One region of the Vibrio sp. R12-SW3-ISO1 genome, then DNA from elsewhere that is predicted to be linked to it. Evidence: predicted binding sites of a transcription regulator. Region 1 holds the regulator's gene; each other region holds the start of a gene.
The links. Region 1 encodes PurR, which represses purine synthesis genes. Its sites were predicted from a motif close to TNANGNAAACGTTTNCNTNA; they were not measured.
Positions count from the first base shown of each region.

Region 2: the regulator PurR is predicted to act here: its motif matches at 7,491-7,510, upstream of metK (methionine adenosyltransferase).
Region 3: the regulator PurR is predicted to act here: its motif matches at 8,036-8,055, upstream of purE (5-(carboxyamino)imidazole ribonucleotide mutase).

Region 1 covers NZ_JCBDGK010000015.1:146,490-157,284, reverse strand. Annotated here, with positions in the region: gene mukF (chromosome partition protein MukF) at 1-1,151, opposite strand, end outside; gene cmoM (tRNA uridine 5-oxyacetic acid(34) methyltransferase CmoM) at 1,165-1,962, opposite strand; gene elyC (envelope biogenesis factor ElyC) at 2,059-2,868, shown strand; gene torR (two-component system response regulator TorR) at 2,983-3,690, opposite strand; gene torD (molecular chaperone TorD) at 3,929-4,636, shown strand; gene purR (HTH-type transcriptional repressor PurR) at 4,875-5,879, shown strand; cyclic di-GMP riboswitch class I at 6,055-6,163, shown strand; gene AC6R0R_RS04385 (TfoX/Sxy family DNA transformation protein) at 6,368-6,961, shown strand; gene AC6R0R_RS04380 (TVP38/TMEM64 family protein) at 7,168-7,860, shown strand; gene AC6R0R_RS04375 (putative signal transducing protein) at 7,857-8,168, shown strand; gene AC6R0R_RS04370 (alpha/beta fold hydrolase) at 8,191-8,991, opposite strand; gene glgA (glycogen synthase GlgA) at 9,233-10,693, opposite strand; gene glgC (glucose-1-phosphate adenylyltransferase) at 10,683-10,795, opposite strand, start outside.
Region 2 covers NZ_JCBDGK010000053.1:5,577-16,371, reverse strand. Annotated here, with positions in the region: gene AC6R0R_RS18185 (PilT/PilU family type 4a pilus ATPase) at 1-311, shown strand, start outside; gene ruvX (Holliday junction resolvase RuvX) at 381-803, opposite strand; gene AC6R0R_RS18175 (YqgE/AlgH family protein) at 899-1,462, opposite strand; gene gshB (glutathione synthase) at 1,540-2,490, opposite strand; gene rsmE (16S rRNA (uracil(1498)-N(3))-methyltransferase) at 2,507-3,238, opposite strand; gene endA (deoxyribonuclease I) at 3,380-4,078, opposite strand; gene AC6R0R_RS18155 (SprT family zinc-dependent metalloprotease) at 4,278-4,775, opposite strand; gene AC6R0R_RS18150 (DUF2189 domain-containing protein) at 4,865-5,665, opposite strand; gene metK (methionine adenosyltransferase) at 6,153-7,307, opposite strand; gene tkt (transketolase) at 7,666-9,660, shown strand; gene epd (erythrose-4-phosphate dehydrogenase) at 9,830-10,795, shown strand, end outside.
Region 3 covers NZ_JCBDGK010000023.1:64,406-75,200, forward strand. Annotated here, with positions in the region: gene rsmB (16S rRNA (cytosine(967)-C(5))-methyltransferase RsmB) at 1-987, opposite strand, end outside; gene fmt (methionyl-tRNA formyltransferase) at 1,071-2,018, opposite strand; gene def (peptide deformylase) at 2,055-2,576, opposite strand; gene AC6R0R_RS07860 (LysM peptidoglycan-binding domain-containing protein) at 2,757-3,881, shown strand; gene dprA (DNA-processing protein DprA) at 3,878-5,047, shown strand; gene AC6R0R_RS07870 (DUF494 family protein) at 5,050-5,529, shown strand; gene AC6R0R_RS07875 (DNA topoisomerase family protein) at 5,557-6,138, shown strand; gene AC6R0R_RS07880 (5-(carboxyamino)imidazole ribonucleotide synthase) at 6,310-7,443, opposite strand; gene purE (5-(carboxyamino)imidazole ribonucleotide mutase) at 7,447-7,932, opposite strand; gene hemF (oxygen-dependent coproporphyrinogen oxidase) at 8,175-9,092, shown strand; gene aroE (shikimate dehydrogenase) at 9,183-10,013, shown strand; gene AC6R0R_RS07900 (DUF1488 family protein) at 10,017-10,286, shown strand; gene AC6R0R_RS07905 (gamma carbonic anhydrase family protein) at 10,273-10,795, opposite strand, start outside.

The sequences.
Region 1 (10,795 bases):
CCTAAATCAATAGGCTGCCCCTGCGCTTTGTGCACTTGGAGCATCTCCCCAATGCGCTCAGACAGCGCATCATTCACTTGCTGAAATTCTTCGTAGACCACATCGAGTGGCACCTGGCCGGTCACTTCATCATCACGCAACACCAAGGCTTCATCACGCAAATCGCTCAACCGCTCTGCATCGGCGTAAGTAAGGTACCAAGGGTTTTCAAAGTAGTCTTTGACCGACTGACGTAGGCGCGAGCTAAACGCGCGGTTTTTGTCCATATCGATGGCGGTTCGGATGAACTTGTGCACATGGCGATCGTACCCAATCCAGAGATCAATCGCTTGCTGACCCCAGCTGGTGATGCGGTCGAGCTTCATCTGCAACACAAACAGGGTTTCGGCAATAAACTCGAGCTCATCATCGCCATGCACCAACTCTTGGATGTCGAGAATTTGACTTTGCAGCTCATCACCCGCCGCTTGCAAGGTGTCTTGCAGCTCTTTCAATGTGCTGGAGGTTTCTGACAGCAAGGATTCACAATTATTGATCGCATCGCGCCAGTCTTTGTTAAGTAGCTCAGCTATCTGTGTTTTAACCGACTGCTGCTGCTCATCCATCACACGCTGGTTTAAATCAATCTGATCGAAAATTTCACCGACTGAGTATTTCAGCACGCCGTAAACGTTTTTCTTCCAATGACCCGCCGTTCCGCCTTTTTGTGCCGCTTCAATGGCTTTCGCCATTTCGTCCGCCACCATAGACAGTTGGATAGAGAGTTTCAGTTTGGAAAATTCGCGATGACGAACATAGTAGTCAGTGATGCCGATGGCCAACGGCGAGAGACGATAGATACTCGCACCGTCGGTAATTTCACTGGTAAAGCGGCTGATAAGGCGCTGTTTGACCATGTCATTGATGGCGTTGTTGGCGCGAAACGCCGACGCTTCGCCCGAATCGGCAAACAATCGAGTGACAATGGCGAACGCATCATGCAACTCCCCTTCACCTAACTCTTCATCAAACCTTTCATTACTCAACACGGCAATGGCGATCAAAAAGGCCAAGCGTTCGTTGGTCAGATTCAATGAAAAATCATGCTGCTTGACCCAACCCACCAACTCATCAATCGGTTGCTCAGCGGCATTCAGAGTCATTTCACTCATGGTTTATCCTGTTTTAATTCTTTCTTGCCCACACGTGGATATAGCGTCCGAGTGACACATAGGGTTCTTGGCGGCACAACTGCCTCTCTAGGGCCAAGACATCCTCACTGGTGTAGTCGCCCATATACTGACGATCGCCAATGTAGTCACTGAAGCAGCGAATGCCGGATTTCCCTTCAATGCGAAACCCCGACTCCTCTATCCAACGGTAGACATCTTCAGGCTTCAGCCCTTTTTGGGGCTGAAGCTTAAATCTCTTGCGGTGTGGCATGCCCTCTAACACATGCGGAAGGTTGCCACACACAACATTTTTGTACACGAGGCCATGATGGTTGTAGAACATGACCGACGCGATACCGCCCGGTTTGACCTGCTCTAACAGCGTTTGCAGCGCTGGCTTTGGCTCAGCCAACCACTCCATGACGGCATGAAACATCACCAAATCCGCCGGTTGCTGCTGGTGTTGAGCGATGGATTGAACGGGCGAATGAATCAAGCGATACTGCTCAAGCAAGCCATTTTTTGCAATATCCTGCTCAGCTAATTGCAGCATTTCAGAAGATAGATCACATAACGTAATGCGATGGCCTAGCTTCGCCAGCTTTTGCGACATTTGTGCCAACCCACCCCCGGCATCGAGCACGTCGAGTGGTGAATCACTGGCGGGTAACGAGGCGAGGATGGTTTGAAGGTCTTCCCAAACAATGACTTGTCGAATCTCGCCTTTGTCAGAGCCGTATATATTTTTTGCAAATTTGTGGGCAATATCGTCGAAATTGCGGTCTTCAGTCACAGCAGCTTGAGTTATGATGTTGAATCGTGCTGCTATTCTGTCACAAGAAAGGCAGGAATAAAGAGGCTTTCTCTTAAATTATAATCAACTGGTGTTTTTTCGGACTATTTAAGTATGTTTGAGCTGAAAAAAGTCGTCTCGGCTTTACTTATGCCTTTGCCAGCCCTGCTGATCATTGGCCTTGTGGGACTCATGCTCGTCATGTTCACACGAAAACAAAAAACAGGATGTTTCGTTGTTCTCTTCTCGTTTGTTGGCATTTTTCTCGTTGCCTTCCAGCCCGTTTCATCACGCCTTCTCATGCCTATCGAGCGCCAATACTCGGCCTTTTTTCCTGTCGATGAATCGATTGATTATGTGATGGTGCTTGGCAGCGGCCATGTTGTGGACGACGACATTCCGCCCACGTCAGAACTGAGTCGCGCTGGCCTAATGCGTTTGACCGAAGGGATTCGTGTGATGCGAATTTATCCGGGCTCTAAACTGATTCTCTCAGGCTATGCCGCCGGTTCTGAAGTGAGCAATGCGCGCATGATGGCTAAAGTAGCGCTGGCGCTTGGCGTTTCTAAATCTGACATTATTCTGCTCGAAACCGCCAAAGATACTTGGGAAGAAGCGCGCCAAGCGGCGGCGTTCGTTAAGAACAAGAAGTTGGTGGTGGTCACATCGGCCAGTCACATGAACCGTGCCCTGAATGAATTCCATTCCGCAGGATTGAAACCTTACGCCGCGCCGACCAACTACCTGGCGCAGAGAAACATCGATCAAGCGTGGGAGAAGTACGCGCCGAAGGGCAAATATCTCGAACAAACTGAGCGCTACTGGCATGAAACGCTGGGCACCATTTGGCAGCACCTGCGCGACTGGGCGTCCGATTATGAAGAGCAAGCCTTAGAGGTGGAGGCTGCGCAGAGCGACGTTTAACCGGCCGCCAGCGTAGACGGATAACGTCTTCCACTTAACTCAAAAATCCAGGCTGTATGCCTGGATTTTTCGTTTCTTTTGCGTCAATTTTCGCTCGTTAATTGCCGAACAACGTTAATCTCCGGCGAACATGTAGCCTTCGCCATGCACGGTGACGAATATCTGCGGATTTTTTGGATCCACCTCCATCTTCGCTCTCATGCGTCGAATCAGAACATCGATGGTGCGATCATTGGGTGCGTCCACACGATGACTGATCATATTGAGAATACGCTCTCGACTGAGCACTTGATTGGGGTGAGAGGAGAGCGCCACCAAAAGCTCATACTCTGCTTTAGTCAGTTTGACCGGTTCATCCCCTCGGCTCAAAGCGCGGCGCTGAATATCGAACGTCCATTCAGCAAAGCGCACCACGCCCTCTTGCTGATCGCTGCCCGCGTTTTGCGCTCGCGCAGCCAGTGCGATGCGCCACAAGAGGTTCTTGACTCTGACGAGCAGTTCCCTAAGCTCAAATGGCTTGGTGACATAATCGTCCGCGCCCATTTCTAAACCAACAATCTTATCAATGCTGTCGGTACGCCCGGTCACCAAGATAATACCGATGTCCGATTGACTGCGTAGTTCACGCGTCAGCATCAAGCCATCTTCGTTGGGCAGATTAATATCCAGCATCACCAAATCGACCCGACTGCTGCTGAGTACATCGCGCATCTGCGCGCCATTATCAGCTTGGCTCACCTGATACCCTTCGGTTTGAAAGTAGCCCGCTAATTTACGGCGAGTCACTTCATCATCTTCAACAACCAAAATGTGGTAGCTCATCGGCTCTACTCACTTATTCACACACTGATTCAATGGCTTTATTCTATTCATAATTAGTCACAACTCCATCTTTGTCCTCTTTGGGAGGTGAAAAGTTGGCGATTCATTGATGCAAAGCAAGCTTTGCCGCCCTGTTCACAAATTGCCATATTTGACCATTTCTTCTCATAATCTGGTTGACCGCTGTTCATTTTTATCCGTTAGACTTAACGGCATCTGATTCAGTTGAGAGCCCATCATGCCAGAGACACCTAACGCCCAGATTTCCGACCCTTTATCTCCCGCCGAAAAAGAGCAGCGCGCCTTTGATGAGCAACGCGCTGAGCTCTACTGGTGGTTTTCGAGCGTGTTTGCCAAAGAGCTCTCAGAGCAAGAGCTGGCCCAATATCATTCGGTGGACACACGTACCTTTCTGACGGGACTTGCACAAACCCCTGAGCTTAACGTCGCCGCAGACAGGCTCATCGATGCATTGAACCGATTGCAAGACAGGCCAGATGCTGAGTTGGAACTATCAGCCGACTATTGCGACCTGTTTTTAAAATCCGACCGAGACAGCGCGCTGCCTTACGCCTCTGTCTACTTAGATGAATCCGGACTGCTCAATGGTGAGCCTGCCAAACAGATGGACGCTTTACTTCAACAACACGGGGTCGCTGTGCATTCAGGGCTTAATGAGCCTTCTGATCATCTCGCGATAGAGCTGGATTTTTTGGGCAACCTGATTGTGCGCGGCGCTCATGCAGCAGAGCAGATGGCAGGCGACACGCATCTCGCCTACCAAGAGCAAGCCGATTTTATTGAGCAGCATCTACTCCCTTGGATTGAGAGGTTTGCCGAGCGCTGCCAGCGCCTCGACACATTCGGCTTCTATGCGGCGCTGTCGTCGCTATTGTGCGCGTTCATTCAATTGGATAAAGCCTACCTGCAAGGCGATAGCGATTAAGCCCATACAAAAGGTGTGGCGAGATCCCAAAGGCGGGTTTTTTATTTGCCCAAATCGACGTTGCGGACTACAATCCGGTCCGCAAACGATAAAACTAATAAATACAAACCGCTTTTTGAGGGCGGTTTTTGTGTTTCTGATACTTTCTGTCTACATACTCTAAACTTTGTATAGACTTTACTTTTATAGACTTAACTTTTCATAGAGTAGTAGGCAGTCATCGACAGGACAAAACCATATGGCCACGATTAAAGACGTCGCTCGCTTAGCGGGTGTCTCGACCACCACTGTATCCCATGTGATCAACAAAACACGCTTTGTCGCTGAAGCCACGCAAGAAAAAGTGATGGAAGCGGTTCAAGAGTTGAACTATGCCCCAAGTGCCGTTGCACGCAGCCTGAAATGTAACTCGACACGCACAATAGGCATGCTGGTTACTCAATCGACCAACCTTTTCTTCTCGGAAGTGATCGACGGGGTTGAGAACTACTGCTACCGTCAAGGCTACACCTTGATCTTGTGTAACACTGGCGGCATCTACGAGAAACAACGTGACTACATTCGCATGCTGGCGGAAAAGCGCGTCGATGGCATCTTAGTGATGTGTTCAGATTTGACCGAAGAGTTGAGCGAAATGCTTGACCGTCATAAAGACATCCCTAAGGTGGTGATGGATTGGGGCCCGGAAAGCTCACAAGCCGATAAAATCATCGACAACTCGGAAGAAGGCGGCTACCTCGCAACAAAATACCTGATTGATCACGGCCACAAGCGCATTGCTTGCTTGAGTGGGCATTTTGAAAAAGCGGCCTGCCAAGAGCGCATCCAAGGCTTTAAGCGCGCAATGAACGAGTCGGGTTTGAGCGTCAACGAAGATTGGATCTTAGAAGGTAACTTTGAGTGCGATACCGCCGTGCTTGCCGCGGACAAAATCGTCGCCATGGACGAAAAGCCAACCGCAGTATTCTGTTTCAACGATACGATGGCGCTCGGTTTGATGAGCCGTTTACAGCAAAAAGGCATTCGTATTCCAGAAGACATGTCGGTCATTGGTTATGACAACATTGAGCTAGCCGAGTACTTTTCACCACCGCTAACGACGGTTCACCAGCCGAAGCGCCGTGTGGGTAAAAACGCATTTGAGATTTTGCTCGAACGTATTAAAGACAAAGAGCATGAAAAACGTATTTTTGAAATGCACCCAGAAATCGTCGAGCGCGATACCGTGGCGACGGTGAAATAGACCAACGAACAAGTTCAGCACATCACATCGACTAGCCCAGCGAGAATACTTCTCATCCGCTGGGCTTTATTCTCTCGTTAACACCCCTCTATTTTATGAACTAAGATCACATTTAACCCATCGAAACGTGATGTTTAGCCCATAAATTATTTATGCTTATTATGTTCGACTAATGCCACGAACAGGGCAAACCATTTCGAAAGGATGGGACGCAAAGCTTCCGGCCTGTTGCAGCCACTCGATGATATCAACGTTGATGACTGCTTGGTAGCGGGGTTGCCGATGGCAAATGTGCACTTCATAATTCTTTATCAAAAGCAAAGAATACAATGAGTTAAACGTTGTGTGCGCATTATGCGCTCACACCGCGAGTAGGATTATTCTTTTATGAGCCAGAATGACACCCTACTGACACAAAACCTGCATATTTTTGCTAATCTCTCGGACCTGAATTTGGTGGCGTATTGTAATACACCGAGAAAAACAGCATGGATAAACCAATTTTAAAAGACTCAATGCGATTGTTTGAACCATTGGGCAAGATCAAGTCTCGCTCAATGTTTGGTGGATTCGGAATCTTCGCTGATGACATCATGTTTGCCCTCGTGGTAAATGACAAACTTCACATACGCGCCGACGACTCGTTGGCCCAACTGTTTAATGCTCAGGGACTCGAGCCATACGTGTATAAAAAACGTGGTTTCCCTGTGGTCACCAAATACTACGCCCTTGGCCATGACTGGGATCAGGATGTCGCTCAGACTATTGCGATGGCAAACACTGCACTAGAGGCGGCCAACAAAGACAAGCAGCGTCAAACCAACGCCAAACCAACGCGCCTGAAAGATCTGCCGAACTTGCGTCTAGCGACCGAGCGAATGCTCAAGAAAGCGGGTATCGACAGTGTCTCCCGTTTGGAGCAGACGGGCGCAGTGGAAGCGTATAAAGCGATTCGTTCCACACACTCTGCCGACGTCAGCATCGACCTGCTGTGGGCACTTGAGGGGGCAATTAAAGGCACGCACTGGTCTGTGGTCCCTCAAGCAAGACGCGACGAGCTCCTGAATCAGCTGCAAAGCTAGTCAGCGATAGCGTTCAGTAATTCCAATCCCCGTCTCAAGCCAGCCCAACACCGCTGGCTTGAGACGTTTTTAGCCGATGCTTTTCTAGCGTTTCCATTCCTTCGTCATAGAATTCAACGTATTCTTCCCTTTAGGGCGAAATTTTTTACTGGCTTTTTGGTTCATATCTAACAATGATCAATGATGATGTTTTCAAAGGGATCCATATGAACAAGAAACTGCTTTTAGGTATTGGTTTGCTCGCTCTGATTGTGTTTTTAGGCGCAAACTTTGGTCAATACCTGACACTTGATAACGCCAAAGCGCAGCAGCAAGCGCTGGCTGAAATCATTGACGCCCACTTTGCCCTCGCCGCGCTCAGTTACTTCTTCGCCTATGTCGCTATCACCGCCTTCTCGATCCCTGGAGCGGCCGTCGTCACCTTGCTTGGCGCTGCGCTGTTTGGCTTTTGGACCAGTTTATTGCTCGTCTCTTTTGCCAGTACGATAGGTGCTACCTTGGCGTTTTTAAGCAGCCGCTTTCTACTCAAAGAGTGGGTACAAAGCAAGTTTGGCGATAAACTCGCGACGATTAACCAAGGGGTCGAGAAAGATGGTGCGTTTTATCTCTTCTCACTGCGCCTTATCCCGGTATTCCCTTTCTTTTTGATCAACCTCTTGATGGGTCTTACGCCCATCACCATCGCGCGCTTCTATCTGGTCAGTCAACTGGGTATGTTGCCGGGCACGGCCGTCTACCTCAACGCCGGGACCCAGCTAGCGCAAATCGACAGTTTGTCAGGCATCGTCTCCCCAACAGTACTCGCCTCTTTTGCGTTGCTCGGGGTATTCCCAATCATTGCTAAATGGGTGATGGCCAAACTCAAAGCGTCACCGCAATCCAATGGACAAGCGTCTTGAAAATCTTTATTGCCACAACCCCACCACAAGCACACATCGTGTGTGAAATGTTACGCAGCGAAGGAATAGCCTGTGAGGTGAGAGGTGAAGGTTTGTTCGGCTTGCAAGGAGAGATTCCGTTTGGCGAAGAGGCCAGCCCGTACGTTTGGTTAACTCGCCCAGAGCAAAAGCAGACGGCACTCGCGCTGATTGATGACTTCCAACAAGACACTCCCGACAACATGGTTTGGGTTTGCCCGACTTGCCAAGAAGAAAATGACGGCCATTTTCAGTTATGTTGGCAGTGCGAGCACACCAAACCAGTATGAGTGTGTGGGGAGCTAGCCGAAATTAAGCAGTGAGGTGTTGCTGAATGAAGGCGATGGAGTGATCATTAAACTCATCTGGGCGCTCAACATTACACACATGGCCACAGTCAGGAATTTCATGCAGCTCACTGAGCGTATGTGCTGAGACCATCTCTTTCACAGGGGTGATGAACATGTAGTCTTTTTCACCCATCAGATAGAGCGTAGGGATAGGTAACTCGCGGTCTTTGAAGTAGCGCATCAGAGGGTTCACCTCTGCGGTCAAAATAAACCAACGCTTGAACTCCTTTTGGCACAACTTCTTCGCTTCGCGGATAAACATATGTCGCGACTCTTTTTGTGCTCGCTGAGGCATCACAATGTAGGCGAACAGGCGATAGAGCCACATGTAGGGCACAATGTGTTTACACAGATTACCCAACTTTACCAGTACTTGAGAGCGTGTGTTGAGTCGTGTGACGGCGCCACCTAACACCATGGTTTTTACGCGCCCAGTCGCTAGCTCCGCTAAGTTACGGACGATGATGGTCCCAAGCGACATGCCGACAAAATGTGCCGACTGAATCTTTAGGTGATCAAGCACTTTTAAGATGTCTAATGTGACCTCTTTAAAGGTGTAGCGATTGGCAATAATCTCCTTAATCAGCTGGTTCGATTTTCCATGGCCGCGCAAATCAATCAGAAGCAAATTAAAATGCTGCTTGTAGGCTTTGATCTGTTTAAACCAAATCGATGAGCTGCCGCCTGCGCCATGCACAAAGACCACCCACTCATCGCTAGTGGGGTGTTTAAAAGTCTTATGGAATAGCAAGCTTTGAGTCATAGTCGAAAAATAACCGTTATCGTCACACAATTCAGGGCGCAGGGTAACACAAAAGCGCCCGAGTTTTTGTTTAGCATAAACGAAAACCGCCACTTTAGTGCAATCGGAAATGTTAGAAAAAATGAAAGCGCCGTGAGACTGTGCAAGCACAAAACCCATCAGGCGCTTTCTTTATGCAGACGTATTGTCGTCTTTACGCGAACAGACTAAAAAATAGCGTCTGCAATTCAATGACATAGTGTTAGGCGCTCAAAGCACTGTGGTAGAGTTCGATGTACTCACCCGCCGCTTTTTCCCAACAGAAGTTTTCTGTCATCGCGTGCAATTGAACCCGTTTTATCTCATTGAGATTTTGCGCGTAGAGCAGCAAAGCACGGAGCATAGTCAACAACAACGCGGTCGGCGTTGGCTCATCAAACACAAACCCAGTAGCGATTGACGGATCATCGTCGTAATGGTGAACCGTATCTTTCAGTCCACCCACACCACGAACGATTGGCAGCGTACCGTAAGCCATGCTGTAGATCTGATTGAGACCACAAGGCTCAAACTCTGACGGCATCAAGAAGAAATCACTGCCCGCTTCCACCAGGTGGGCGAGCTCTTCATCGTAAGCCTCGATAAACGCAAATTTGTCGCTGTGTGTGGCTGAGAGCGCTTTAAGATGGCTTGCCAACATAGGGTCGCCGGTCCCAACAATCACTAACTGAACATCGTGTTTGAGAAACTCAGACAGAATAGGGATCAGGTAATGTAACCCTTTTTGCTGCGTCAAACGGCAGACCATGCCAAACATCGCGACGTTTTTTTCGCTCAGTTTCGCTCTTGCTTGCAGCGCCGCCTTACACGCTTTTTTACCGCGCACCATGCTCTGCTTCGTCGCTCGGTAATTTAACGGTAAGTGGGTGTCTGTTTCTGGGTTCCATGTGCTGTAGTCGCAACCATTAAGAATCCCCACCAGATCATGGCTTCGGCTTTGAAAGTCTTGCGCCATACCATGACTGCCCAGTTCGGTCTTGAGCTCTTGCGCGTACGTCGGGCTAACCGCGTTCACCTTATCAGCGGTTTTCACCCCGGCGCGAAGCATGGTGATGTGCGTTGCACTCACTGCGGCATCCGGCGCGTAATGCGTCTGAAACTCAGGCAGATCGCCGAGCTCATCATAGCTAAAGACACCTTTGAAGACCGCGTTGTGCACGGAAAGAATGCTTTTGGTATGCGCAAAAAAATCGTCACTGGCGTAACGATGCTTGAGAAGGTATGGAACCAGACCCGTGTGCCAGTCATTGGCGTGGACAATGTCCGGCTGAAAGCCCAGTTTCGGCAGCATGTCCAAACTCGCCGCACTAAAAAAGGCGAAGCGTTCACCATTGTCTGAGTAGGCTTGATTGTACTCGGCGTACATGTCAGGACGGTCAAAATACTGCGGACAATCGATGGCATACACAGTGATTCCCGATAGCGCTAGCTGCTTGACGCAATAAGGCGTATGAGGCCAGTGCTCTAATGCCGTCTCTAAAACCACAGTCGCAGACTCAATGCCTGCAACCTTGCGATAAGCGGGAAGTGTGAGTCTCACATCTTGCTCGAGCTCAAAAAGGGCTTCAGGCAGTGCCTTGGCAACATCTGCCAAGCCACCGCTTTTGATCAATCCTTCTACTTCCGATGCTACAAAGAGAACAGAGAGATTCTTAGTAGCCAACACGTGCTCCTTTTGGAATAACGACAACACCGTCATCCGACACGTGGAAATGCTTTTTATCTTCCGTCAGGTTCACACCGATTTGCGTCCCTGGCGCAATAT
Region 2 (10,795 bases), on a different contig from region 1:
TGATTCGCGATAAAAACGGCCAAGGACGTCACGGCGTGTTTGAAATTCTACTCAACAGCCCACGTGTTTCGGATCTGATTCGTCGCGGCGATTTGCATGAGCTAAAAAGCACCATGGCCAAATCCAACCAAGTGGGCATGCAGACCTTTGACCAAGCACTGTATCAACTGGTGGTGGAAGACAAGATCAACGAAGAGGATGCCTTGCACAGTGCTGATTCCGCCAATGATTTGCGTATCATGCTGAAAACCAATCGCCAAGAAGGCTTTGGCGGTGGGGCGTTGGATAACGTTAAGATTGATATGGATTAGAGTTCCTAGTGGCGAGTTCCTAGTTCCTAGAGGGAGGGCGTTTGATAGAACTCGCTTTAGGAATTGGGGTTATTGGTATTGGGCTTCAAACCAACTTTCTAGAATGATCACGGCGGATTGGCAGTCAACGTTGCCTTTGGTGAGCGCTTTGTAGCCGCCCATCGAGAACAGCTCGGAACGGGCTTCGGTGGTCGAGAGGCGTTCATCGTGCAGCTCTACCGGTAGGCCAAATCGGCCATGGAGGCGGTTGGCGAATTTTTTGGCTCGCGGCGTGATGCTTTCGAGATCTTTGCCGTGCAGGTCGGTCGGCAGCCCTACCACCAACAGATTCGGTTGCCACTCGGCAATCTGCTTTCCTATCTCATCCCAATTGGGAATGCCGTCTTTGGCTTTAAACGCTTTTAGTGGTGAGGCGGTGCCAGTAATTTCTTGGCCAATGGCGCTGCCAATGCTTTTGGTGCCGTAGTCGAAGGCCATGATGGTTTTAGACATAAGGGTTCTGCTTAGTGAAATTAGATTCGTGAAATTAGAGTGAATCAGCGGCGAGGGATTATCGCCGCTTATCGTTTTAGCGCAACACGGAATGGTTACGCATGACCGACGTCGTTGGACAGCTGTGCGACGTCAATGCCGAGCATCTGCACCGCTTTTTGCCAGCGATCGGCAATCGGGGTATCAAAGATGACCGACGGGTCGGCTTCAATGGTTAGCCATGAATTCTCTGATAGCTCCGACTCTAGCTGACCCGCCTCCCAACCGGAATACCCCAGTGCGACCAAGTAGCGATTAGGCTCTGCCTCGGTGCCGAGCACACTCAAAATGTCTTTTGAGGTGGTGACACTGATTTCACTGGTCATCTGAATGCTGGATTCATACGTGTCTTTAGGGCGATGAAGGATAAAACCTCGGTCTTCAGATACAGGCCCGCCATTAAGGACCGGTTTTTCCAGACTGTCGGTATTGAGCTGCGGATGAACGGGCTGCACATCGACGCGTTCGAGCATTTTTCCAATGGTGATATCAATAGGCGCATTGATCATGAGGCCCATAGCGCCCTCTTCGTTGTGCTCACACACATAGATGACACTGCGCTTAAAGTAGGGATCTTTCATCCCCGGCATGGCAACGAGAAAATGGTTGGTTAAATTCATCATGACTCCACCTTAAATTGAGCGGCACTCACAGCGCGAATACCGCTCAAGAGCTGGGTTATCCCATCACCGATAGATTATTTCTGCTCAATGCGACGTTCAATCGCATCCATCAGCTTGCCGGTAATGGAGATATCAAATGCGGCTTCGATTTCACGAATACACGTTGGGCTGGTAACGTTAATCTCAGTCAGTTTGTCGCCGATGACGTCAAGGCCAACAAAAATCAGCCCCTTTTCTTTAAGTGTAGGCGCTACAGCGAGAGCGATCTGTTTATCTGTCTCACTCAGTGGTCTTGCTTCGCCACGTCCGCCTGCGGCTAGGTTACCGCGAGTCTCTCCTTTGGCAGGAATACGCGCTAAGCAGTAGGGCATCGGTTCGCCATCCACCACCAAAATACGCTTGTCACCATTGCTAATATCTGGGACGAAAGTTTGCGCCATCGCGTAGTGTTGACCATGGTTAGTCAAGGTTTCGATGATCACGGAAACGTTAGGATCGTTCTCTTTTACACGGAAGATCGACGCGCCGCCCATGCCATCCAATGGTTTTAAAATCACGTCGCCATGTTGCTCACGGAAGGCTTTGATCTTGTCTGCGCTGCGAGTCACCAAGGTGGTTGGCGTCAGCTCTGGGAACCACGCGGTAAATAGTTTTTCATTGCAGTCGCGCAAGCTTTGCGGCTTGTTGACGATCAAGGTGCCTTTTTCTTCGGCGCGCTCAAGGATGTATGTGGCGTAGATGTATTCGGTATCAAATGGGGGATCTTTACGCATCAATACCGCATCAAGCTCTGACAGCTCAATGGTCTGCTCAGACTTAAACTGATACCAGCCGCTTGGATCTTCTTTCAGCTCCACCACTTTGGTGTCCGCAATCGCGACGCCCTGTTCTAGGTGAAGATCCTTCATCTCCATGTAGTGAATTTCGTAGCCGCGGCGCTGCGCTTCCAGCATCATGGCAAAGCTAGAGTCTTTTTTGATGTTGATGGACGAAATCGGGTCCATCACGATGCCGAGTTTGATCATGGATAGTGTTCTCCGTTTAGCCAAGATCGCCAAAGCGAACTTGTAGGGCGGTAATAGCGGTAAGGGCTGCGGTTTCGGTACGTAGCACGCGAGGACCGAGCAGCGTCTCTTCAAATTGGTATTGCTGCGTCATATCGATTTCATCGTTAGAAAGGCCGCCTTCAGGGCCAATCAACAAACGCACTTTTTCTACCGGAGTCGGTAGGGTGTTGATTGAGTATTTGGCGCGCGGATGCAAATTGAGCTTCAAGCCACCGAATTGCTCTTGGCACCACGCTTCGAGCGACATAATCGGGCGAATGGTAGGAACGGTATTCCGGCCGCATTGTTCACAGGCGCTGATAGCAATTTTTTGCCATTGAGCGAGCTTTTTCTCAAAACGTTTGGGGTCGAGTTTGACGCCACAGCGCTCAGAGATAAGGGGCGTAATGGTATTGACGCCAAGCTCAACGGATTTTTGAATCGTGAACTCCATTTTATCTCCGCGTGAGATCACTTGACCTAAGTGCAGATCCAGCGGTGACTCGCAGCTTTGCTCAACGCGGTCTAACACCTCGACGTCGACGTTTTTCTTTCCTACAGCGGTAATGGTGGCAGGGAATTGTGCGCCGCTGCCATCAAACAACAGCACCTGTTGACCCTCTTTCATGCGCAGCACTCGGCCGACGTGTCCGGCGGCATCGTCACTGAGGGCGAGAGGCCCAAGCTGGTGGATGGTCTCTGGGTGATAGAGTCGTGGCATGCGCATTGCGTTGGTTTCCTGCAAATCCAAAAGTTATCCCACTAACATGGATGCCTTTGAGCGAAAAAACAAGGGGCTAGCGTGAGATAAAGCGTGCTGAGAAGTCGAGTGCCTAGTTCCTAGTTTCTAGTTCCCAGAGCTAGGTGGTTATGGGGTTGCTTGGCATGCCTCAACCACAAACGGGTTGTGATTGCCTTGCACTTTAGCGATGCGTTTGTCACGTTCACACTCCCAGGCGTCAGCGGGGTAGGTTTTATTCCATGCATTCATTAGCTTGGTTTGCTTGTTTGAGAGTTTAAATCCGTACTCTTTACTCATGTAGAGATAGGTGCGAGCAATGGAGCCGCGGGCTCGATCGGGCGGCATCACCTCTCGCTGTTTGAAGTTGACCTGCATCTCACAGCGCCCATAGCTCACCCCTTGAACCCCATTCCACTGGCTAAAGTTGTAATTTGAACGATCGCCGTTGACCTCACCAATCGCTGGGGTCAAGTTATGCAAATCGGCTTCCATCGAGCGAAATTGCTGATCGTTTTTAGTGCAGTATTTACGCCCACCTTGTTGCCAGCATTGGCGCTGATGACCAAATTGCCAAGCAGGCACCACATGCTCCCACTCAATGCGAGAGGCTCGGCGCTCTTGCTTACGCACCTGATAGCCGCACGAGTTAAGATCCGGCGTGCCTTTGCGCCCTTGCCACTCAATATTGCAGCCACAGTAAAAGCTGGTGGGGTGATCGGCGTAGATCTTGACCGCCTCTTTCTTTGCTTTGGAAAAAGAGGACGGCGGCGCTGCGTGCGCGAAAGAGAAAGCAGAAGAGAGCGTCACCGCTAGCAGCGAGCTCATCACAGTAAACCAAACGGGCAGTCGAGACATAATGAAACCTGAGTGAGCGTTAAAGCATGAAAAAAGTATTATTTTTCACAGTCTAGCACGCAAAAAGGTAGGATTTTAGTGATGATGTTATTTGTTACGCTGTACGAGATCGCGCCACAGGGTGTGATTTAGTGGGGATAGATAGCTGGCAGGGATGGAGTGCGGGTGATTACGACAACTGTTTGCCAGAAAATACCAGTGTCTGCTGACACTGTTGGCAGCGATAGCTTGCCTGTTTGCGCTGCACTTTATTGTGGCGTCGAATAGAGAGCGGGTAGTCACGACACGCACAACGGTATTCAAAGGTTTTACCCTGAACAGAGGTGACAGCAAAGCTGTGGGTGGTGTTGGCTTTGACACCGAACACTGACTCCATGACCCCTTGCCACTCTTTGCCGTGCGGGCGAACGCGACCATAAACTTGATAGGTGACAAGGTGGGCCACTTCATGGGGGATCACTTCTTGGAGAAACGCCGCTTGATTCTCCGCAAACAACACCGGATTGAGGCGGATTTCATTGAGTTGCAGGTACGCTTTTCCTGCCGCTTTGCCGCGCAGCTTAAACGAGAGCGTTGGCATAGGAAACGGCCGGCCGAACGCCTGGCGGGCTTGCTCGATGCATTGTGCGATCACTCGCTGAGTTGAATAGGTGAGGGTCAAATCCACAGGTGACTCATCTTCGCTGGCAGAGATACAGGATAAAAAACGCCCCGAGAGAGCTCGGGGCGTTCACTATACCTCAAATAGGCCACATGTTAAGGGTGATGGCGTTTCTTAATCACCTCATGATACGCGTGCCAAGTGGCGTAGCCGAGTATCGGCATCGTAAAGAGCATCCCGATACCATAAGTGGCAAAGCCAATTAAGATTCCGCCACAAATGATCGCAGCCCAGACGATCATGGCACCAATATTGGATTTAACGGCGTTAAAGCTACTGAATACGCCAGTCATCATATCCACGCGTCGCTCCATCATCAGCGGAATGGCAAACGCTGAGATACTGAACACAACACACGCCAGCACTAAACCCACTAATGAGCCGATGATCAAGAAGGGGAGAAAGTCGCTCAACGGCGCCCCTTGTACTGAAGGGTAAAGTGCATGCAACAGCGCCGCGATACGCATCCAAAAAATCATACACACCGCAAGCAGCACGGCAAACGCCCATTGTGAGGTGGAGTTGCGCCCGATGGCTTTCATCGAGTGAAGCAAACTGGGTTTATGTCCGCGCTCTCGCTCCCAGCTTGCGTCATACAAACCGAGCGCTAAAAAAGGCCCAATGAGCATATAGACGACCAGACTGGGCATCACCACAAGGTGGGTGCCTTGCCACTGGACGAGGAGAACAATGCCGATGGCCGCCGCCATAAAGCATAAGCCGTAGAAAGCGCTAATCAGCGGCATGCGAACAAAGTCGTGCAAGCCGAGCGCGAGCCAATGAAATGGGGCAGAGATACTGACCTGATTACACGGTATGGTGCGCGCGTATTCGTGGTCGCTGACTTCCTTATGTTTTTGCTCTTTGAAGTCATGTGGGTTAACCGTACGAGGCATAACTCCTCCTTGATCAATCTCGATTCTCATCCTCTTCTTTGCCTTTTGAGTGGTGGCCGAGAAAAGGGGTTGTTACGTATTTGTAAACAGAAGACGTTTTTAAACGCAAGCCGTTCGCAAACACGAGAGAGTGCTGACCCGATTCGCTGATGTGCTCCTAGACGCTGACGTTAAAGGGTGTGAACTCTCAGTTTCATGTTGATGCCGTGATCTGAACACAAGCTTTGCGCGTGTTACTCGGCGCAGAGGGGATGGCAGTCACGTCTGGTTTTATACGTAAAGACGTCATCCTTGGATGCGTTTATTTAACATATTGTTAACTATTGACCTCAATGGCGTAAATTACAACCTGGGAGGTTAAATTTTGTTCAATGATGGGTGGGGGGATGCGAGGTCGGGGTGAGCAAAGCGAGCGAGGAGGCTAGATGGCAGGCAAAAGAAAGGGCTTTTGGCGAACCAAAAGCCCTGAAATAGTGTGGCTCAGTGATTACTTGAGACCAGCGAAGTCACGCAGTTCTGCGGCTTTATCCGTCGCTTCCCAAGGGAACTCTTCACGACCGAAGTGGCCGTAAGCGGCGGTCTTCTTGTAGATCGGCTGAAGTAGGTTCAGCATCTCTTGCAGGCCGTATGGACGTAGATCGAAGAACTGACGTACCGCCTCAATGATGATGTCGTGCGAGACTTTCTCAGTACCGAACGTTTCCACCATGATAGACGTTGGATCCGCAACACCGATTGCGTAAGACAATTGGATTTCACAGCGATCTGCCATACCCGCTGCGACGATGTTTTTCGCCACGTAGCGTGCTGCGTAAGCGGCACTACGGTCTACTTTCGATGGATCTTTACCAGAGAATGCACCACCACCGTGACGCGCTGCGCCGCCGTAGGTATCAACGATGATCTTACGACCGGTCAAACCACAGTCGCCCATTGGGCCACCGATAACAAAACGACCGGTTGGGTTGATGAAGAAGTTAGTGTCTTTGTTGAGCCACTCAGCTGGTAGAACAGGTTTGATGATCTCTTCCATTACCGCTTCGCGCAGATCCGGCGTTGAGATAGAGTCACAGTGCTGAGTTGACAGTACGACCGCATCGATACCAACGATCTTACCTTCGTTGTACTGGAACGTAACCTGAGATTTTGCATCTGGACGCAACCATGGCAGTGTGCCGTTCTTACGTACTTCCGCTTGCTTTTGCACTAGGCGGTGTGAGTAAGTGATAGGCGCTGGCATGAGGACTTCAGTCTCGTTACATGCGTAACCAAACATGATGCCTTGGTCACCGGCACCTTGCTCTTTTGGATCCGCTTTGTCGACACCTTGGTTGATGTCTGGAGACTGTTTACCGATGGTGTTTAGCACTGCACACGAATCCGCGTCAAAGCCCATGTCAGAGTGAACGTAGCCAATTTCACGTACGGTTTGGCGCGTTAACTCTTCGATGTCTACCCATGCAGAAGTGGTGATTTCACCGCCGACCATGACCATACCGGTCTTGACGTAGGTTTCACACGCTACGCGAGCTTTTGGATCTTGCTCGAGGATCGCATCGAGAACCGCATCTGAGATTTGGTCTGCAATTTTATCTGGATGACCTTCTGATACGGATTCAGAAGTAAACAGGTGCTTAGCCATGAGAGCTCCATTTAATCTGTTGGATGGGCGTCATTGCTCGCCCAGCACAAAAATAATGTTAAATTATGTAGGTGTATCTACATCTAGACGTCTATTTTAGTTTTGCGTGCTCGAATTACAAGTTATTTTTGTGATTTAAGTAGAGTAAAAACGCGTATTTTTCTCAATCCGCCGCGTGAGGTAAAGAGCAATCGTTTGCATCAAGCAGTAACGAAAACCGGCGGTCTTCGAGAAATTTGCAATAAATATCGTAGATCTGGCGTTGATTAGACAGTAATCGATTGCACCCGCGCAGATGCTCTGCGAGAATTATCGCCCACATTAGTTATCAATTCGCTTAATGCATTCAGGAGCAGACATGTCTTCTCGTAAACACTTGGCCAATGCAATTCGTGCACTTAGCATGGATGGTGTTCAACAAGCTAATTCCGGTCACCCAGGCGCACCGATGGGGATGGCGGATATCGCCGAAGTTCTTTGGCGTTCACACTTAAACCACAACCCAGCGAACCCAGAATGGGCAAACCGCGACCGTTTTGTGCTATCAAACGGCCACGGCTCAATGCTGATTTACTCTTTGCTGCACCTAAGTGGTTACGAGCTGTCTATTGACGATCTGAAAAACTTCCGTCAGCTTCATTCAAAAACGCCGGGCCACCCAGAATATGGTTATGCACCGGGCGTAGAAACCACTACTGGTCCTCTTGGCCAAGGTATCACTAACGCAGTGGGCATGGCGCTGGCAGAGAAAGCATTAGCGGCGCAGTTCAATAAAGAAGGCCATGACATCATCGACCACTTCACCTACGTATTCATGGGTGATGGCTGTTTGATGGAAGGGATCTCTCACGAAGCATGTTCACTAGCGGGCACTCTGGGCCTTGGCAAGCTGATCGCTTTTTGGGATGACAATGGCATCTCGATTGATGGTGAAGTGGAAGGTTGGTTCTCTGACGATACACCAAAACGCTTTGAAGCTTACGGTTGGCATGTTATTCCAGCTGTCGATGGCCATGATGCTGAGGCGATCAACGCCGCCATCACTGCCGCGAAAGTGGACCCTCGCCCTACTCTAATTTGTACTAAGACCATCATCGGTTTTGGTTCACCAAACAAAGCGGGCTCTCACGATTGTCACGGCGCGCCACTAGGTGCAGACGAAATCAAAGCTGCGCGTGAGTTCCTAGGTTGGGAGCACCCAGCATTTGAGATTCCAGCAGACGTATATGAGCAGTGGGATGCGAAAACCGCAGGCGCAGCATCTGAAGCGGCGTGGAACGCTCAGTTTGAGGCTTACGCAGCGGCGTACCCAACAGAAGCGGCGGAGCTGAAACGTCGTCTCAACGGTGAGCTTCCTGCGCAATGGGAAGAGAAAGCGAATCAAATCATTGCTGATCTGCAAGCCAACCCAGCGAACATTGCCTCGCGCAAAGCGTCTCAAAATGCGCTTGAAGCGTTCGGTAAAATGCTGCCTGAATTTATGGGCGGTTCGGCGGACCTTGCGCCATCCAACTTGACCATGTGGTCGGGCTCAAAATCACTGGAAGCAGACGATTTCTCAGGTAACTACATTCACTACGGTGTACGTGAGTTCGGTATGACGGCCATCATGAATGGTATTGCGCTGCATGGCGGTTTTGTCCCTTACGGTGCGACCTTCTTGATGTTTATGGAGTACGCCCGTAACGCGATGCGTATGGCCGCTCTGATGAAAATTCAGAACATCCAAGTGTACACGCATGACTCGATTGGTCTGGGTGAAGATGGCCCAACGCACCAACCCGTTGAGCAAATGGCGTCACTTCGCCTAACGCCAAACATGAGCACATGGCGTCCATGTGACCAAGTGGAATCCGCGGTCGCTTGGAAATTGGCGATTGAGCGTAAAGATGGCCCAACGTCTCTGATTTTCTCTCGTCAAAACCTCGCGCAGCAAGCGCGTGACGCTGAGCAAGTGGCTAACATCGCTAAGGGTGGTTACATCCTAAAAGATTGCGCGGGCAAGCCAGAGCTTATCCTTATCGCCACCGGTTCTGAAGTGGAACTGGCTGTTGAAGCGGCGGCGCAGCTAACCGCTGAAGGCAAGCAAGTACGCGTGGTGTCTATGCCATCGACGGACGCGTTCGATAAGCAAGACGCAGCGTACCGTGAATCCGTACTGCCAGCTGACGTAACAGCACGTATCGCTATCGAAGCGGGTATTGCGGACTTCTGGTACAAGTATGTCGGCTTTGGCGGCAAGATCATCGGTATGACAACCTTCGGTGAATCAGCGCCTGCTGGAGAACTGTTCAAGCTGTTTGGCTTCACGACAGAAAACGTTGTGAACACAGCGAAGGAACTGCTTGCTTAATTGTGGCGATGTAGTTTGAAGGAAACCGAGTCGTGAGTGGCTCGGTTTTTTTTATTTAGTTCCTAGTTCCTAGTGCCTAGAAATAGGCGGTTTCGGGGATTGGAACTCGCATCTGGGCACGGGCTCAGTTACTATCTGTGACACGAAAATCAGGTGGGGTGAAGAAAGGATGCTTAAAATTGCGATCAATGGATTTGGACGTATCGGTCGTAATGTGTTGCGCGCGGTTTACGAGAGCGGCAAACATCAGCAGATCAAAGTGGTCGCGGTCAACGAGTTGGCACAGCCTGATGCGATGGCGCACTTACTGCAATACGATACGAGCCACGGTCGTTTTGGCAAAAAAATCACGCATGACCAAGAGCATATCTATATTCATCACGGCGTCGTGGAGAGTGGCGACTTTGATTCGATTCGGATTTTGCACCTAAACGACATTGAGCTACTGCCTTGGCGCGATCTTGAGGTCGATATGGTGCTCGACTGCACCGGTGTCTATGGCTCGCAAGCCGATGGCCAAGCGCACATCAAAGCCGGCGCTAAAAAAGTGCTTTTCTCCCACCCGGGCGCCAGTGATATCGACAACACCATCATCTATGGCGTGAACCATGAAACATTAACCGCAGAGCATCGCGTCGTTTCTAACGGTTCGTGTACGACCAACTGTATTGTCCCTATCATCAAAGCGTTGGACGATGCTTTTGGTATCGATTCTGGCACGATCACCACCATTCACTCCTCAATGAATGATCAGCAGGTGATTGATGCGTATCACAGCGATTTGCGTCGTACTCGAGCCGCCAGCCAATCCATCATTCCAGTCGATACGAAATTGCACAAAGGGATTGAAAGAATCTTCCCGAAATTTTCCAACAAATTCGAAGCCATATCCGTGCGCGTTCCCACGGTAAACGTCACTGCGATGGATTTAAGTGTCACAATTAATACGAATGTGAAAGTTAATGACGTAAATCAAACCATTGTTAACGCATCTCAGTGTACATTACACGGCATTGTTGACTATACTGAAGCGCCGCTCGTATCGATTGACTTTAATCACGATCCCCACAGTGCCATTGTTGATGGTTCCCAGACTCGCGTGAGTAATGGGCACCTGGTCAAAATGTTGGTTTGG
Region 3 (10,795 bases), on a different contig from region 1:
TCGAATCACACCGGTCGCCGAGCAAGGGGCATCGAGTAGAATACGGTCAAACTGCTCACCTTGCCACCACTGATGTGGGTAGCGCGCATCGCCGCAAATCACATCGGCTCTCAACTGTAATCGCTCGAGGTTGTCATGCACGCGGTTAAGGCGAGTAGGATCGGCATCAATCGCCACCACTTCTGTGTCTTGCGTGTGCTCAAGAATGTGTGCCGTCTTGCCCCCTGGCGCGGCGCAGCAGTCGAGGATCAGCTCCCCTTCTTGTGGCTGAAGGTAATCGACAGACAACTGTGCGGCGGCATCCTGCACGGAAACCCAACCGCGATCGAAGCCGGGCAATAGGGTCACATCACAAGGTTTGGCCAATTTTATGGCGTCAGCGGCCTCGGGGTGAAGGGTGAATTCTATGCTTTCATCATTCAGGTAAGCGATGTACTGATCGCGGGTGTGGTGCTGGCGGTTGACGCGCAGCCACATCGGCGCTTTTTGATTGTTAGCCTCAACAATGCGCTCCCACTGCTCTGGGTAGTGCTCTTGCAGCAGCTTCAGTAGCCAGTTAGGGTGGCCATACTTGCCGGCATTGTGACTGGTCGCAAAGGCATCCAGTTCTTCTTGATTGCGTAGGTAGTTACGCAACACCGCGTTAATCAAACCGCGCAGACTCGGGCCGCGCAAGGTTTTGGTCGCTTCAACGGTTTCTGCGACTGCCGCGTGCGAAGGGATACGCATAAAACTCAGTTGGTAGATCCCCACCAAAATCAAATGGTGAAAAACGCGTTTTTTGCCCTTGAGCGGATTATCCATCAATTCGTTGGCAATAGACTCTAAACGCGGCAAGTAACGCAAAGCGCCGTAGCAAATCTCTTGCAGCAGAGCGTGGTCACGCGGTTTGATGGTCTTTTGCGCGGCAGGCAGCGCATGCGAGAGTGATTGACCTTTGTCGACCACTTGGAAGATAACGTTAGCGGCAGCAGCGCGAACATTCATAATCAATACCTTAAATAAGGGAGGGCATCTCTGCCCTCAAAATGTACGTGATTCATTGCAGCGCAATGACAGGGTGTGAAGGGTTAGCTCAGTACCGAGCCCACTTCGAACCAACTTGCTCGGGCGTTGAGAATATCTTGCACCGACATGGCTTTTTTACCCGGCACTTGCAGTTGAGAAAGGACTAATACGCCTTTGCCTGTTGCGACATAGATGCCAGTTTTGTCTGCTTGGATAATGGTACCCGCCGCTTGGTCTGTGGTGTGCTCCGCCACGCGGCTTTGCCACACCTTGATGCTGTTGTCGGCCGCTTCAAAGTGGCTCATTGGCCACGGGTTGAATGCGCGCACGCAGCGCTCAATGTGCTCTGCGTCGTCATGCCAATTGATGCGGGCTTCCTCTTTGCTGAGTTTTTTGGCGTAGTTGGCTAGGGCATCGTCTTGTTTTGTGGCGACGGCGCTGCCTTGTGCGATGTCAGTGAGGCAGTCCAATAGCGCACTTGGGCCTAAATCGGCCAACTTTTCGTACATGGACGCACTGGTGTCGCTGCTTTCGATCGGCAAGCGCGCGATGGAGAGCATGTCGCCAGTATCGAGGCCAATGTCCATCTGCATGATGGTGACGCCGGTTTCTTCATCGCCCGCCCAAATGGCGCGCTGAATCGGCGCTGCGCCTCGCCAACGTGGCAAAATCGAACCGTGCACATTGATACAGCCAAGTTTAGGCGTATCCAATACCGCTTGCGGCAGCAGCAAACCGTACGCGACGACGACCATCAAATCGGCGTCTAAATCCGCCAACGCTTGCTTGGCCTCTTCAGACTTAAAGTTTTCCGGTTGGTAGACCGCAATGTCATGCTCAAGGGCAATCTGTTTGACTGGGCTCGCGGTGAGCTTTTTACCGCGACCTGCAGGGCGGTCGGGTTGGGTGTACACGGCAATGACGTCGTGCTCCGAAGACAACAACGCCGCCAAGTGACGGGCGGCGAAGTCCGGAGTACCAGCAAAAACAATCTTAAGTGGTTTGCTCAAGGTACGTTCCTTATCTTTTCTTTCTCAGTAATACGCTTACTTACCGGCGGATTGTTTTTCGTTGAATCGCTTGATCTTCGCCAGTTTGTCTTGGATGCGTTTACGCTTCAGTGGCGATAGGTAATCGACAAAGAGCTTGCCTTCTAGGTGGTCAAGTTCGTGCTGAACACAAATCGCCAGCAGGTCATCCGCCTCGAAGGTAAATTCTTCACCATCGCGATTGAGCGCTTTGACCGTCACCTCGGCTGCGCGAGGCACTAAAGCGCGTGCGCCAGGCACAGATAGGCAGCCCTCTTCAATCCCATCTTCACCGCGTTTCTCGATGATTTCTGGGTTGATAAGCACCATTGGCTCATCACGGGTGTCCGAAATGTCGATCACCACGATACGTTGGTGAACATCGACTTGGGTGGCCGCAAGACCAATTCCTTCTTCGTCGTACATGGTTTCAATCATGTCATCGACGAGTTTTTGAATCTCAGGCGTCACTTTCTCTACGGGCTTAGCCACGGTACGAAGGCGATCATCTGGGAATGTTAATACTTGTAATACAGACATATACACTCAAAATGTTGAACTGTGCCGAATCAGGGTAAAGCTTGTTGGCTCAATTCTAGACATTTTATAACCTAAATGACAGCATCATTACGCATTTTCCCTGCCACTCTCGGTGTCAATGTTGAGCACACACACCTAAGTTGAGCAGCGGTTTCTTTCAGATAACCAAGGATTTAGGTGATGGTGAGTTTCAAACGGTGTTCCAGTTGGCGCAGGCCACTTCTCTGCGTGATGACCTTGTGGGTAGCTTGGGTTCCTTTCTCTATCTCGTCGGTGTTAACCCTCAAGCCCGATGCGCCCACGACGTATGTCGTGGTCAAAGGCGATACCTTGTGGGATATTTCGGCGCTCTACCTCGATAGCCCTTGGCTTTGGCCACGACTATGGCAGGTCAATCCCGATATTGATAATCCTCACCTGATTTATCCCGGTGACAAGCTCAATCTGATTTGGCGCAATGGTGAGCCGGTTCTGACGGTGAAACCGATGCACAAGCTGAGCCCGAAAGTCAGAAAGCTTGATAAACAAGCGCTGCCGACGCTGCGTGAAGAGTGGGTGTTGCCGTACCTAGAATCGGATCTCTTGCTTGACGAGTCGTTATTGGCAGAGAGTGCCAAGGTGATTGGCTCGAGCAATGGCTTGCAATATCTCACCGGGCAACAACTGCTCTATGTCACGGGGCAGCAAGTGCAAGGCGAGTGGCACATTTACCGCAAAATGACCACCTTTACACGTGATGATAAACGCGTCATTGCGTTGAAAAAAATTGCGGTCGCCGAGTCTGCGGATGAGCCTACGGCGCCGAGCGATACGGACATGACGGCGCTCAAAGTTCGCCAACAAACGCAGGAGATTCTCGCGCACGACATCGCCTTGCCCGTGCGTGAGGCTCAGTCTGATTTCAGTCAACGCTTTTATCCCCAGCCTTCACCTAAGACCATCGATGCCTCAATCTTAGGGTCTTTAGAAGGCAGCCAATATGTAGGCAAGCATCAAGTCGTGGTCATCGATCGCGGCGCGCGCGATGCGCTGCGTCAAGGCAGTATGTTCGACCTCTATCAGCCGGGTCACAAGGTGGCCAAAGCTGGCCAAGGGGTATTGGCTAGGCAAGAGGTGCAGCAATTGCCGGATGTGCGCATTGGGCATTTGATGGTGATTCGTCCTTATCAAGATTTTAGCTTGGCGCTGGTCACTCAGAGCGAGCAGCCGATTGCCACTGAAACCCGTTTGCGCTCACCTCTAGTGACGCTTAAATCCGCTGAAGACGTTGTGGACGCAGAGCTACAGGGTAAGGAGCAAGGATGACAGAGCGTGAGCTGCGCGCTTGGCTGATGCTCTATTTTACGCCCAGAATTGGTCCGAAGACCTTTGAGCGTTTGCTAAAGGTGGCTGAGCCGCACGAGATTGTCTCCAGTTCGAGCGACGAGATGCGCGCGTTTGGCTTAAGTGAGCATCAGGTGGAGTATATTCAGCGGCGCGCAGAAAAAGAGGTGGACGGATGTTTGGCTTGGCGCGAGCGCGAGGCGGATCACTATATCGTCACCCGTGACGCGAGTGACTATCCGTCACTGCTCGCCAACGCCCCAGCGTCGCCGGCGGTGCTGTTTGTCAAAGGCAAGCTTGAGGCGATTCACTTGCCGCAATTGGCCATTGTAGGCAGTCGTAATGCCAGTCAGGATGGGCTTTCGCTCGCCAGAGAATTTGCCAGTGCGTTGGTCAAAGAGGGGCTGTGTATCACCAGCGGACTCGCGCTCGGCATCGATGGCTATGCCCATGATGGCGCGCTGAAAGCGGGCGGAGAGACGGTCGCGGTGCTCGGCAGTGGCCTTGGCGAAGTGTACCCTGCCCGCCACCGAGCGCTGGCAGAGCGTATTACTCAGCAAGGCGCGTTGGTCAGTGAGTTGCATCCGCAGGCCAAACCTAAGGCGGATCACTTTCCTCGCCGCAATCGCATTATCAGTGGCTTATCGCTGGGCGTGCTGGTGGTGGAAGCGGCAGAGAAAAGCGGCTCATTAATTACCGCGCGATATGCCCTTGAGCAAGGCCGAGAAGTGTTTGCCATTCCCGGCTCTATTCATCAAGTCTATGCCAGGGGTTGCCACCGCTTAATTCAGCAAGGTGCGAGCTTAGTCCAAGAGGTTGAGGACATCTTGTGCGAACTTGACAGCTTGCTGGCGTGGTCGCGGCAACAGGCGGATAAACAGAGCGAATCACGCACCCAGACGCCGAGCTGCTCGCATTTCCGAGCGCTTTTATCTCCTAACGATAAAGAAGCGACGAAAGTGAGCAAAGAAGAATTGCCATTTCCCGAGCTGTTAGCTAACGTAGGTAATGAGGCTACACCAGTTGATATCTTAGCATCGCGGACCCATATACCCGTGCAGGATGTCATGATGCAGCTCTTGGAGCTCGAGCTTTTAGGGCACGTTGTTGCAGTTTCCGGTGGCTACATTTTAAAGGGGAGGGGCTAGCTATGATGATGGATATTTTGATGTATCTGTTTGAGACCTACATCCATAGCGATGCAGAGTTACAGGTCGACCAAGATGAGCTAGAAGAAGAGTTACTTCGCGCTGGTTTTCATCAGAAAGACATATATAAGGCCCTGGTCTGGTTAGAAGAGTTGGCGGCGCTCCAGCAAACGGAAGCGCACTCGGCGATCTCTGTCAGTACCTCGTCTCCGTCTACGCGTATCTATACCGCCAAAGAGTGCGACCGCCTCAGCCTTGAGTGTCGTGGCTTTTTAATGTTTTTAGAGCAAGTGAGCGTGTTGACGGCGGAAACACGTGAGATGGTCATTGACCGAGTGATGGGGCTCGAAACCGATGAGTTTGAGCTTGATGACCTCAAGTGGATTGTCTTAATGGTGCTGTTTAATGTGCCGGGCAATGAAAATGAATACACGCTTATGGAAGAGCTTCTTTACACCAAAGAGCAGGGTATCTTGCACTGATACCGTCGCTTTGCGACCCTAAGTGATATGAGTAAAAAAATCGACCATCAGTTGTTTTCTGCCCACGAGCACGCCTTAGAACATCAGGCGTGCCCGAAATGCCAAGCTCAAGGCTTGGCGGGGGAGCTGTCGCTGCGCCATGGCAAACATGGTCCTTTCTTGGGGTGCACCTTGTACCCGCAATGCGATTACATCAAACCTTTGCATCAAAATGATGGCCACATCGTTAAAGAGTTAGGTGTGCCATGTCCTGAGTGTGGTCATGAGTTGGTGCTGCGCCAAGGTCGCTATGGGATGTTTGTCGGTTGCAGTCATTACCCTGAGTGTCACCACATTGAGTCGATCGATGCCCCCGCAGAGCCGAGTGAGGACAACGTCGCCATCGCCTGCCCTGAATGCCATCAAGGTCAGCTGACCGAGCGTAAATCTCGCTTTGGTAAGCTGTTTTATGCATGTGACCGCTACCCGAAATGCAAGTTTGCCGTCAATCAGCCGCCCGTCAGTGGGGAGTGCCAAGTGTGTGGGTTTCCACTGCTGGTGGAAAAACACAGCGCGAAAGGCCAACAGTTGCAGTGTGCGGCTCGCCGTTGTCAGGCCATTCAGTCTTAATCTTCGACGATTGCCTATTTAAGACTATATCTCGATTAAAGACTATACCGTGGAAAGGCGATATCGGAGCGGCGAGCGTTTCAGCAGATACAAGGTCATTAAAGACAAAAAAGGCGCCATGAGCGCCTTTTTCAATCCAGTGTTCGTAGAGCCAACACTCATTTGATCCGATTACGATTCGAAGTTTTGTGCAAACTCATGCACCGCAGGGAAAGCATCGTTGTCGAGCAAGGTGGCCAGTTCACACAGCTTGCGTTGTAGCTCACCACTGTAGTCGCCGCAGACATTGATGTGACCCATCTTGCGTCCTGCACGTTTCTCTTTGCCGTACCAATGGATATGGCACCCTTCAATGGCCAGCAACGCTTGTGGCAGTGTGTCTTCGCCAAGGATGTTGATCATCGCCGTTTCACGAACCAGTTTGGTGCTGCCAAGCGGTAAGCCACACACAGCTCTTAGGTGGTTTTCAAACTGACAGGTCTCTGCGCCTTGCTGCGTCCAGTGACCGGAGTTGTGCACGCGCGGTGCAATCTCATTTACGAGCAGGGTGCCATCGACATCGAAAAACTCAAGGGCAAGCACGCCCACGTAGTCGAGACTCTCAGCTACAGCGCTAAACATCGCCTGCGCTTGGTCTTGCAGCTTCGGATCAGAAATGGCGGTCGATAGGCTTAGCACCCCTTGGGTGTGGACGTTCTCAGCCAGAGGATAAACAGCGACTGAGCCGTCTTTGCCTCGTGCGCCCACCAAGGAAACTTCTCGGCCAAACGGGACAAACTCTTCCGCCACAATCGCTTGTGTCTCACTGGCTTGGATGCATTGTGCCATCTCTTGCCAAATGCTGTCCGCTTGAGCGGCGTCTTTCAATCGCCATTGGCCTTTACCATCGTAGCCACCTAGGGCACTTTTCAGCACCATAGGAATGCCGACTTTTTCGATCGCGCGATCAAAATCTTCCCTGCTCTCAATGACATGGTAGTTGGCGTTGCGAACGCCCGCTTTGTCCAATAGCGCCTTCTCAATACGGCGATCGCCACCGGTTTTGATTGCTTCTGCTGACGGGTAAAACTTCCCGCTTTGCTCGCAGAGGGTCAAAATATCGTGTGGGATATGTTCAAACTCAGCTGTGATCACATCGGCACGCTCAATGGCATTGCGAAGACCGTGGCCCACCACATGTTGGGTGAGAGGGTGGACAATGTTTTCACTGCCGACATCGTACGCCGAGATCTCAATGTTCAGTGGTGCGCCCGCAAGAGACATCATTCGTGCTAATTGGCCTGCACCTAACACCAACACATGCATGATTTAGTCCTCGGCTGGGTTTGGGTTGGCAAGGACGGTCTCAGTTTGCTCTTGGCGAAACGCTTCGACCTTCTCCATCACGGACTCATCGTGGGTACCGATGATTTGCGCGGCTAAAATACCCGCATTCGCTGCGCCTGCTTCGCCGATCGCTAGTGTACCGACCGCGATGCCTTTTGGCATTTGCACGATAGAAAGCAGCGAATCCATCCCTTTTAGGGCACGTGATTGAACAGGAACACCCAAGACAGGTAAGCTTGTGAACGCCGCAGCCATGCCCGGCAGGTGCGCAGCGCCGCCAGCGCCAGCAATGATCACTTTCAGACCGCGCTCTTTCGCGCTGTTGGCGTAGTCTGCCAATAATTGAGGAGTGCGGTGCGCAGAGACGACTTTAGTTTCGTATTCAACACCAAATCTATCCAGCATTTCCGCGGCGAGCTTCATTGTTGGCCAATCTGATTTTGAACCCATGATGATACCGACTTTCATCTCAAACTCCTTCAACCTTTTGTGTGGAATGAAAAACAGGATGTGTCGTAAACCCAGTACAACCACATCGCCAATTTGTGCGCATTATACGGCGTTTTCCCTAGCAAGCAAACGTTTGCGCGCACTTTGAACCGCGCAGTGATTAGTCTTCGACGCAGATTCTTTGTACACTGAGTCTCATCCCAAGAAGACGCAGCCAGTGACTGCGTGGTGAAACAGGGCCTACCCTGCAAGGAAGTAAAATGTCAGAAATCGATAAGCAGGCGGTGAAGCAGTTTTTGTTGGCACTGCAAGATACCATTTGTCAGCAGCTTGAGCAGGCCGACGGCCAAGCGCTGTTTGTTGAGGATGCTTGGCAGCGTGAACCCGGAGAGCGGCTCGGTGGCGGTGGTCGCACCCGAGTGATGAAAGCGGGCGCGGTGTTTGAGCAAGGCGGCGTCAACTTCTCTCATGTCTCTGGCAAAGCGATGCCCGCCTCGGCCACTGCCCATCGCCCAGAGCTCGCCGGGCGACGCTTTGAAGCCATGGGCGTGTCGTTGGTGATGCATCCGAATAACCCTTATGTGCCCACCTCCCATGCCAACGTGCGCTTTTTTATTGCCGAAAAAGAGGGCGAGGCGCCGATTTGGTGGTTTGGCGGCGGGTTCGATTTGACCCCCTTCTACCCATTTGAAGAAGATGCTCACTTCTGGCATAGCAGTGCGAAAGAGGTGTGTGAACCTTTTGGTCATGATGTGTATGCCAAGCACAAAAAATGGTGTGATGATTATTTCTATCTGCCGCACCGTGATGAAACGCGCGGCGTTGGTGGGCTATTTTTTGATGATCTCAACGAGTGGCCATTTGATAAGTGTTTTGATTACATCAAAGCGGTCGGTGAAGGGTATACCCAGGCGTATCTGCCGATCGTTGAGCGCCGCAAAGAGACGCCCTACACTGACCGAGAGCGTCAATTTCAGCTTTATCGCCGTGGTCGCTATGTGGAGTTTAATCTCGTCTATGACCGAGGAACCTTGTTTGGTTTGCAAAGTGGTGGCCGAACCGAGTCGATTTTGATGTCGATGCCGCCACTGGCTCGCTGGGAGTACAATTATCAGATTGAGCCAGACAGCCCTGAAGCGGTTTTGTATCGCGATTTCCTCAAACCGCGTGATTGGTAACGTGTTTATCTCGGCATAGCGCTTGATCCTGGCCGGGATAGTGATAGGGTCAATGACCGTTGACCCGTTTATTTTTGTGTAGGTAAGGACATGACACAACCTCTTGACCGCTATGTGGTGTTTGGCAATCCCATTAGCCAAAGTAAATCGCCTTTTATCCATACCTTATTTGCTCGCCAGACCAACCAAGCGTTAACCTATCAAACGCAGCAGCCTGAGATCGGCACATTCAAAACGGCGGTAGCGGAGTTCTTTGCTGCAGGTGGTAAGGGGTGCAACATCACCGCACCGTTTAAAGAAGAGGCGTTTCAGTTTGCGACCCGCCTGACTGAGCGAGCGCAATTGGCCGGTGCCGTTAATACCTTAAAAAAGTTAGATGATGGAGACATCATTGGTGACAACACCGATGGTGAAGGATTAGTGCAAGATTTGCTTGCCAAGCAAGTGGTACTGAAAGGGGCGAGAATACTATTGCTTGGCGCTGGCGGCGCGGCGCGCGGCGTGATCAAACCGCTGCTCGACCAGCACCCGCATTCAATAGTGATCGCCAATCGCACCAAAGCCAAAGCATCACAGTTGGCAGAGCTTTTCGCTGAGTTTGGTGTGGTGCAAGCCGCCTCACTGGAAGAGGTCGAGACTGGCTTTGATGTCATCATTAACTCAACGTCGTCGGGATTGAGTGGTGAGTTGCCAGCGGTATCACCGACCATTTTTCAAGGTTGCCAAGTGGTGTATGACATGGTCTACCGCGCAGGCAAAACGCCTTTTAATGCCTGGGCGGAACAATCGGGTGCGCCCGTCAGCTATGATGGCTTAGGGATGTTGGTTGGCCAAGCGGCAGAAAGCTTTATGCTGTGGCGAGGTTTACGCCCAGGCACTAAGCAGGTGCTGCGCGAGCTGCGTAGAAATTTACAAGGGTAAAAGATGAATCAATCGATTTTGTTTCCCGATCGACAGCATTGGGATGAAGAGCGCGCTGCGGTTTGCTTCCCTGCTCAGCAAGCGGGTGCCTTGATTGAGTGTGTGGTGAGCCAAGCGGTACTGGAGTCGTATGCGCAGCAAAGCATTACTTCGGGCCAACACGCCATCGAACTGTTTGAACAATGGCGCTTTGACCTCGAAGAGCAAGCGGAGTCTTTAATAGAAGACGAGATGTTTAACAGCCGCGGTGAAATTGAACTCAACCAGCAATGATCTCAACCTCATTTAAGTAGTCGTCTTTATTCTGCACGTAGTTATCGGCAGACTTTTGTAAGAAAGCACGCTCTTTGTCTGTCAAAGGGCGAGCCTGCTTAACCGGACTGCCGACATACAGATAGCCACTTTCCAATGTTTTTCCCGGTGGAACTAAACTGCCTGCTCCCACCATCACCTCATCTTGAATGACCACACCATCGAGCACGATCGCGCCCATGCCAACGAGCACGCGATGACCAATGGTACAGCCGTGCAGCATTACCTTATGACCCACGGTCACATCATCACCGATAATCAGTGGGTAGCCTTGAGGGTTTTCTGCATTCTTATGGGTGACATGAAGCACCGAACCATCTTGAATGTTGCTACGCGCACCAATTCGGATATGGTTGACGTCTCCACGAGCGGCCACCAAAGGCCAAACACTGGCATCATCGCCCAGTGTGATGTCGCCAACTAAGACAGCACTGCTATCTATATAGACACGATCGCCAACTTGAGGTTGG